Regions from separate parts of the Streptomyces sp. NBC_00158 genome, predicted to be linked through region 2. Evidence: riboswitches for the same ligand, from Rfam matches in the RefSeq annotation. Region 2 holds a riboswitch; the other holds the start of a gene.
What was found. Region 2 has a riboswitch for ZMP and ZTP ahead of glyA (serine hydroxymethyltransferase). Riboswitches for the same ligand answer to the same signal wherever they lie in the genome.

Region 1: another riboswitch for ZMP and ZTP. It lies ahead of OG553_RS04850 (bifunctional 5,10-methylenetetrahydrofolate dehydrogenase/5,10-methenyltetrahydrofolate cyclohydrolase); the one in region 2 lies ahead of glyA (serine hydroxymethyltransferase).

Annotation. Positions count from the first base shown of each region.
Region 1 is NZ_CP108161.1:1,059,705-1,063,890, forward strand. Features, by position in the region: gene OG553_RS04845 (NADH:flavin oxidoreductase/NADH oxidase family protein) at 1-662, opposite strand, end outside; gene OG553_RS04850 (bifunctional 5,10-methylenetetrahydrofolate dehydrogenase/5,10-methenyltetrahydrofolate cyclohydrolase) at 723-1,568, opposite strand; ZMP/ZTP riboswitch at 1,643-1,745, opposite strand; gene OG553_RS04855 (methyltransferase domain-containing protein) at 1,803-2,564, shown strand; gene OG553_RS04860 (RNA polymerase sigma factor) at 2,779-4,186, shown strand, end outside.
Region 2 is NZ_CP108161.1:2,798,180-2,802,365, reverse strand. Features, by position in the region: gene OG553_RS12660 (glutathionylspermidine synthase family protein) at 1-321, shown strand, start outside; gene OG553_RS12655 (hypothetical protein) at 341-904, opposite strand; gene rocD (ornithine--oxo-acid transaminase) at 1,050-2,255, opposite strand; ZMP/ZTP riboswitch at 2,373-2,463, shown strand; gene glyA (serine hydroxymethyltransferase) at 2,499-3,767, shown strand.

The DNA.
Region 1 (4,186 bases), 1.7 Mb from region 2:
CCGATCGCGAAGCCCGCCGAGACCTGGGCCCGGACGGCGGCGACCGTGTCCGTGAGCATGCGCACGCGGTTGGCCAGGCTGCCGCCCCAGCGGTCGGTGCGCCGGTTGACGAGGGGGGAGAGGAACTGGCTGAGCAGGTAGCCGTGCGCGGCGTGGACCTGTACGCCGTGGAAGCCGGCTTCCTCGGCGCGCCGGGCGGTGAGGACGAAGCGGGCGATCGTCGCCTCTATGTCGGCGCCGGTCATGGCGGTGGGGCGGGCGAAGCGCTTGGTGTGCCTGCCGAGGCTGATGGGGACGGCGGAGGGGGCCCAGGCGGTGCCGGGCATGTCGGCGCCGACCTGGCGGCCGGGGTGGTTGATCTGCATCCAGACCCGGGCCTCGCCCGAGGTCGCGGCGGCGGCCCAGCGGCGGAAGGGTTCCAGCGGGGAGTGCTCGTCGAGGACGACGGTGCCGGGGGAGGTCAGGGCTCGCCGGTCGACCATCACGTTGCCGGTGATGACGAGTCCCGCGCCGCCGCGCGCCCAGCGGGTGTACAGCCGTTCCATGCGCCGGTCGGGGAGCTGGCCGGGCTGGGCGGCGAGGCTCTCCTCCATGGCGGCTTTGGCGAGACGGTTGGGAAGGGTGGTGCCGCCGGGCAGGTGGAGCGGTGCGAACAAGTCCATCCGAGTCCCCCAAGCTTGTGGCGCGGCCGTCACGCGGGGCCGCGCCACAAGATGATCGCCTCAGAGCTCGGTGAGGTCCAGCCCCGCCTGTGCCGCGGCGGCCTGGACGGTCTGCTCCAGCAGGACCGCGATGGTCATCGGGCCGACGCCGCCGGGCACCGGGGTGATGAGGGAGGCGCGGGCGGCGGCCGACTCGAAGTGGACGTCGCCGACGTTGCCCTCGTTGTAGCCGGCGTCCAGGACGACGGCGCCGGGCTTGATGTCCTCGCCGCGGATGAACTCGGCCTTGCCGACGGCGGCGACCAGGACGTCCGCCTGGCGCACGATCGAGGGCAGGTCCCGGGTGCGGGAGTGGCAGTAGGTGACGGTGGCGTTCTTCTCAAGGAGCAGCATGCCGGCGGGCTTGCCCAGGATGGCGCTGCGGCCGACGACGACGGCGTGCTTGCCGGTGAGGTCCACGTCGTACTCCTCCAGCAGGCGCATGATGCCGCCGGGGGTGCAGGAGACGAAGCCGGGCAGGCCGAAGCCCATGGCGGCGAAGGAGTGCATGGTGACGCCGTCGACGTCCTTGCCGGGGGCGATGGCCTCGAAGGCGGCGCGCTCGTCGATGTGGTGCGGGACGGGGTGCTGGAGCAGGATGCCGCTGATCTCCGGGTCCTCGGAGAGGGCGGTGATCGCGGCGACGAGCTCCTCGGTGGTGGTCTCGGCCGGCAGCTCCACGTGGCGGGAGGTGATCCCGGCCTTGGCGCAGCGGTTCTGCTTCATCTTGACGTAGGTCACGGAAGCGGGGTCCTCGCCGACGAGGACGGTGGCCAGGCAGGGGGCGGTGCCGGTGCGCTCGGTGATCTTGGCCGCGAGGGCGGCGGTCCGCTCCGACACGCGGCGGGCGAGGGCGGTGCCGTCCATGAGCTGGGCGGTGGCGGTGGGGGCAGTCGTCACGGGGTCTCCTGAACGTCGCTGCGGATCGCGGTTCGCGGATCGCGTTTCGCCCAGGCGCGCGGCAGACGACGTACGGACCGTCGTGGCGTACGCCGGGCCGCTCCCCGGTGGTGATCCACCCGAACGCCAGTCACGGCCCGGTGCCCACTGTAGTCGACTTATCCGGTGGATGACCGGGGCCCGAGCTGGGACGATCGAGACATGACGCGCACTTTCGACCATCTCGTGGCCGAGGCGGAGTCCGTCTCCGTCGACGGCTGGGACTTCTCCTGGCTCGACGGCCGGGCCACCGAGCAGCGGCCCTCCTGGGGCTACCAGCGGCTGCTGGGCGAGCGCCTGGCCCGCGTCCGCTCGGCCCTGGACATCCAGACCGGCGGGGGCGAGGTGCTCGCCGGAGCGGGCCCGCTGCCCCCGCTGATGGCCGCCACGGAGTCCTGGCCGCCGAACATCGACAAGGCGACCCGGCTGCTGCACCCGCTGGGCGCGGTGGTGGTCGCGGACTCCGACGAGCCGCCGCTGCCCTTCGGGGACGGAGCCTTCGAGCTGGTCGCCAGCCGGCATCCGGTGACCATCTGGTGGGACGAGATCGCCCGGGTGCTGGCGCCGGGCGGGACGTACCTGTCGCAGCAGGTGGGTCCGTCGAGCGTCTTCGAGCTCGTCGAGTACTTCCTCGGCCCGCAGCCGGAGGAGGTCCGCCGGGCCCGCCACCCCGACGACGCGGTGGCCGACGCCGCCCGGGCCGGCCTGGAGATCACCGACCTGCGCTCCGAGCGGCTGCGTACGGAGTTCCACGACATCGGCGCCGTGATCTACTTCCTGAGGAAGGTGATCTGGATGGTTCCAGGCTTCACGGTCGGCCAGTACCGGGACCGGTTGCGCGAGCTCCACGAACGGATCGGACGCGAGGGTCCGTTCGTCGCGCACACCGCCCGTTTCCTCATCGAGGCCCGCAAGAAGGAGTGACCCTGAGTGCGGACGGATCCACGCCGGATCGGTTGCGCGGCCACAGCGTGGCGCAGGTCACTCAATTCAGCGCGTAACGAATCGACTCGGGCAGGCGATGAACCGACAGGTGTCCTCGCGCGGCCCCGGAATACAGACCCGCTTCGGTCTGTTTCCCGAGTCCGCGCGATGATGTCCCGCCCACTCCTTATCTGTTCGCAACGAGAGGCTCCTTGTGTCGCTCAGCCCGTCCCGTACGTTCCCTCCGGAGATCGCCGAATCCGAGGCCCTGGTCGCGCTCGTCGAGCGCGGCCGCGAGCAGGGTCACATCAACGGTGACGATGTCCGCCAGGCCTTCGAGGCCGGCCGCATCCCGGTGGACCAGTGGAAGCGGGTCCTGCGCAGCCTGAACCAGGTCCTGGACGAGGAGGGTGTCGCCCTCCACGTCAGCGCCGCCCCCGCCACGAAGGCTGCTGCCAAGAAGCCCCGCAAGGCAGCTGCCGCCCCGGCCCGCACCGTGACGAAGAAGGCGGTCGCCCCGCCGCGCCCCATCGGCGCGCGCAAGGCCTCCGCCACCGCTCCCGCCCCGGCCGCCGCCGCGGCGATATCCGCTCCGTCGGCCGCCGCGTCGGAGGAGGTGTCGGCCGAGGCCGCCGCCGAGCCGAAGAAGCGCGTGGTCAAGAAGGCCGCCGCCAAGAAGGCCACGGCCACCAAGAAGACGGCCGCCTCGAAGAAGGCCGGCGCCAAGGACGCCGACGACGCCGAGAACCCGGCCGTCGAGGGTGAGGACTGGGCCGTCGAGGACCTCGCCGACGAGACCGAGGAGGAGGCGCCCAAGGCCGGCGGCCAGGGCTTCGTGCTGTCCGACGACGACGAGGACGACGCCCCGGCGCAGACGGTCATGGTGGCCGGTGCCACCGCCGACCCGGTCAAGGACTACCTGAAGCTGATCGGCAAGGTGCCGCTCCTCAACGCCGAGCAGGAGGTCGAGCTCGCCAAGCGCATCGAGGCGGGCCTGTTCTCCGAGTACAAGCTCGAAGAGGAGGAGGACCACAAGCCCGCGTTCAAGCGCGAGCTGGAGATCCTCGTCGAGGACGGCCGCCGGGCCAAGAACCACCTGCTGGAGGCCAACCTCCGTCTCGTGGTCTCGCTGGCCAAGCGCTACACGGGCCGCGGCATGCTCTTCCTGGACCTGATCCAGGAGGGCAACGTCGGTCTGATCCGCGCGGTGGAGAAGTTCGACTACACCAAGGGCTTCAAGTTCTCCACGTACGCGACCTGGTGGATCCGGCAGGCGATCACGCGTGCCATGGCCGACCAGTCGCGCACCATCCGCATCCCCGTCCACATGGTCGAGATCATCAACAAGCTCGCCCGTGTGCAGCGCCAGATGCTCCAGGACCTGGGCCGCGAGCCCACCCCGGAGGAGCTGGGCAAGGAACTCGACATGACCCCCGAGAAGGTCATCGAGGTCCAGAAGTACGGCCGCGAGCCGATCTCCCTGCACACCCCGCTGGGTGAGGAGGGCGACAGCGAGTTCGGTGACCTCATCGAGGACTCCGAGGCGGTCGTTCCGGCCGACGCCGTGTCCTTCACCTTCCTCCAGGAGCAGCTCCAGTCCATCCTGGGCACGCTCTCGGAGC
Region 2 (4,186 bases):
CACCCCAACCTGCTGCCCGCCTATCTCGACGGCCCCCGCGAGCTGGCCGACACCTGCGGGTACGTCGCCAAGCCGCTGCTGGGCCGGGAGGGCGCCGGGGTCACGCTGCACGAGGCGGGCGGGGAGGGCGAGCCCTTCGTCCCGGCCGAGGGGGAGACGTACGTCTTCCAGGCGCTGGCCCCGCTGCCCGACTTCGACGGCAACCGCACGGTGCTCGGCGCGTGGGTCGTCGAGGAGGAGGCGGCGGGGCTGGGCATCCGCGAATCGGCGGGCCCGGTCACGGACGAGTACGCCCGCTTCCTGCCGCACGTCATTCTTTAGGGCCGTCGGCCGTCGGCCGTCAGCCGCTGGGGCACTGCTTGTCGTAGGAGGCCTCGGCGCCCGCCGTCCAGCCCTGCCAGTAGTTCTTGGAGTGGTCCCGGCTCTTGTCGGGCTGGGGCGGGACGGTGCAGTCCGACCGGGACGCGGCCTTCACGCCGGCCAAGTACCCGTCCGCGTAGCCGTGCTTGTACTCCCGCGAGTTCGTGGGGGCGGTGGTGGACGGGCCCGTCGGCTTCGTGGCCTGCTTGACCTGGCAGTTCACGAAGACGAAGTTCTGGTCCTCGTTCACCGCGAGGACGGTGTAGTCGACGTTCTTCTGGAAGCGCTGGACGCGGAAGTTGCCGTTCGCGTCGATGTTCAGGGGTTCGGTGGACTCGCCGTCGTTGAGGTTGCGCGGGGCGGTGAACCCCTCGCCGGTGATGACCACGAAGTTCCCCGACGGGTCGGGGGTGACCGTGCAGCTGGCGGCGGGGACCGCCGTCGGCGCCGCGGAGGCCGGCGCCGCGAGGGCCGCGGCGCCGCCGAGGGCGACGGAGGACGCCAGGGCGGCGCACAGCAGGATGTGTCGGTCGCGTCGGTGCATGGGGGTGCTCCCATCGGAGGGTCGGCCCGGCGCGAGCCGGGGACGCGCACCCGTACGGGTCCCTCCATCGTCCGCCGGGCCGCTCCCCGTGTCCACCGCAGCGGCGGGCACGGCCGGGGTACGGCCGTACCCGCCGCCGGGACCACTACGCGCAGAGCACCGACCGCAGCTGGTCGAGGCCCCAGTCCAGGTCCTCCTTGGAGATCACCAGCGGCGGCGCGATCCGGATCGTCGAGCCGTGGGTGTCCTTCACCAGGACGCCGAGCTCCATCAGCTTCTCGGAGACCTCGCGGCCCGTCCCGATCGCCGGGTCGACGTCCACGCCCGCCCACAGCCCGCGGCCGCGGACGGCGGTCACCGCGCCCCCGCCGATCAGCAGGTTCAGCTCCCGGTGCAGGTGGTCGCCGAGTTCCGCGGCGCGCTGCTGGTACTCGCCGGTGCGCAGCATCGCGATGACCTCCAGCGCGACGGCGCAGGCGAGCGGGTTCCCGCCGAAGGTGGACCCGTGCTCCCCGGGCCGGAACACCCCGAGCACGTCCCGGTCGGCGACCACGGCCGACACCGGCACCACACCGCCGCCGAGCGCCTTGCCGAGGACGTACACGTCGGGCACGACGCCCTCGTGGTCGCAGGCGAAGGTCCGGCCGGTGCGGCCCAGGCCCGACTGGATCTCGTCCGCCATGAACAGCACGTTCCGCTCGCGGGTCAGTTCCCGTACGCCCGCCAGGTACCCGGCCGGCGGGACCAGCACCCCGGCCTCGCCCTGGACCGGCTCCAGCAGCACGGCCACGGTGTTGGCGGTGACGGCGGCGTCGAGGGCGGTCAGGTCCCCGTACGGGACGATCTCGAAGCCGGGCGTGTAGGGGCCGTAGTGGTCGCGGGCCTCGTGGTCGGTGGAGAAGGACACGATGGTCGTCGTACGGCCGTGGAAGTTGTTCGCCGCGACGACGATCTTGGCCTGGCCGTCCGGGACGCCCTTGACCTCGTACCCCCACTTGCGGGCCGTCTTGACCGCCGTCTCCACCGCCTCCGCGCCCGTGTTCATGGGCAGCACCATCTCCTTGCCGCACAGCGCGGCGAGTTCGGCGCAGAAGTCGGCGAAGCGGTCGTGGTGGAAGGCGCGGGAGGTGAGGGTGACCCGCTCCAGCTGCGCGCGGGCGGCGTCGATCAGCCTGCGGTTGCCGTGCCCGAAGTTGAGCGCCGAGTACCCGGCGAGCATGTCGAGGTACCGGCGGCCCTCCACGTCGGTCATCCACGCCCCGTCCGCCGACGCGACGACGATCGGCAGGGGGTGGTAGTTGTGCGCGCTGTGTTCGTCGGCGGAGCGGATGGCATCAGCAGTTCTCGACACGGGGTCTCCGATCGTCCGTCTGGCTGGTGGCGCGGGTGACGTGGGTGACGTCATTTGTATCGTCGCTCGGATCGTGGAACCGGAAACCTCATCGGTGCCGCGCCCGCTATGGTGTTCGGTACGCACGGCGACTGGCGTACGGAGAACCAACTCCGGGGGAGTCGTGCGCGCACGACCGCACACAGGGCCGCTCGCCTGGGCCTCGCGGGGACGAGATTCGACATCGACCCCGGAGGAGCCGCGATGACCGCGCACCACCGCCAGCCCGCCCTGTTCGCCACCGACCCCGAGCTCGCCGCGCTCGTGTCCGCCGAGGAGACCCTCCAGGCGGAGACCCTGCGGCTGATCCCCAGCGAGAACTACGTCTCCGCGGCCGTGCTGGAGGCCTCCGGCACGGTCCTGCAGAACAAGTACAGCGAGGGCTACCCGGGCCGCCGCTACTACGAGGGCCAGCAGAACATCGACCGCGTCGAGGCCCTCGCGATCGAGCGGGCCAAGGGCCTGTTCGGGGTGGACCACGCCAACGTCCAGCCGTACTCCGGCTCCCCGGCCAACCTGGCCGTCTACCTGGCCTTCGCGAAGCCCGGCGACACGGTGATGGGCATGGCCCTGCCGATGGGCGGGCACCTGACGCACGGCTGGGGCGTCTCGGCCACGGGCTCCTGGTTCCGCGGCGTCCAGTACGGGGTGCAGCCCGGCACCGGGCTCATCGACTACGACGCGGTGCGGGCGCTGGCCCTGGCCGAACGCCCGAAGATCATCTTCTGCGGCGGTACGGCCCTGCCCCGCACCATCGACTTCGAGGCCTTCGCCGCCATCGCCCAGGAGGCCGGCTCGGTCCTCGTCGCGGACGTGGCCCACATCGCCGGCCTGATCGCGGGCGGGGCCCACCCCTCCCCGGCGGGCCACGTGGACGTCATCTCCACGACCACCCACAAGACCCTGCGCGGCCCGCGCGGCGCGATGCTGATGTGCAAGGAGGAGCACGCGAAGGCCATCGACAAGGCGGTCTTCCCGGGCCTCCAGGGCGGCCCCCACAACCAGACGACGGCGGGCATCGCGGTGGCCCTGCACGAGGCCGCGCAGCCGTCCTTCGTCTCGTACGCGCACGCGGTCGTGGCCAACGCGAAGGCGCTGGCCGCGGCGCTGCTGGAGCGGGGCTTCGACCTGGTCTCGGGCGGCACGGACAACCACCTGATCCTGATCGACCTCACCGGCAAGGACGTCCCGGGCAAGGTCGCGGCGAAGGCGCTGGACCGGGCGGGGATCGTGGTCAACTACAACACGGTGCCGTTCGACCCGCGCAAGCCGTTCGACCCGTCGGGGATCCGCATCGGCACGCCGTCGCTGACCTCGCGCGGCCTGACCGCCGCGCACATGCCGGTGGTGGCGGACTGGATCTCCCGCGCGGTGGACGCCGCCGCCAAGGCCGACGAGCCGGCCCTTGCCGGCATCCGCGCCGAGGTCTCGTCCCTCATGTCGGCCTTCCCGGCCCCGGGGCTCCCCCTCTGACGCGCCGCTCGCGCGGCTCGGCGCCGGGGCGCCTCTCCGGCTTCGCGCCGCTGCGCCGGACTCCGTCCGCCGGCCCGTTGGGCGGGGTCGGTTCGGGTGGCGGGTGCCGGTGGGGTCGGGTGCGGGTGGTGGGCCGCTGCGCGGGCGAGGTCCCCTACCCGCCCTTCCACCGTTCCCAGGGGCGCTGCCCCTGACCCCGATACCGGACGCTCCGCGCCCGGTGCGCTCAATCGCCGCGCGGGCTGGATGTGCGCAGCACATCTCAGCCCCGCCGGCGTTTGAGGCGCGGGGGTCTGGGGGCGGAGCCCCCAGGAGGGGTCCGGGCGCAGCCCGGGGAACGGGCGAAGGGCGGGGCGGGGAGCAAGCCCCGCGCAGCGGCCCACCCACCCGCACCCGACCAACCGGCACCGGCACCGGCC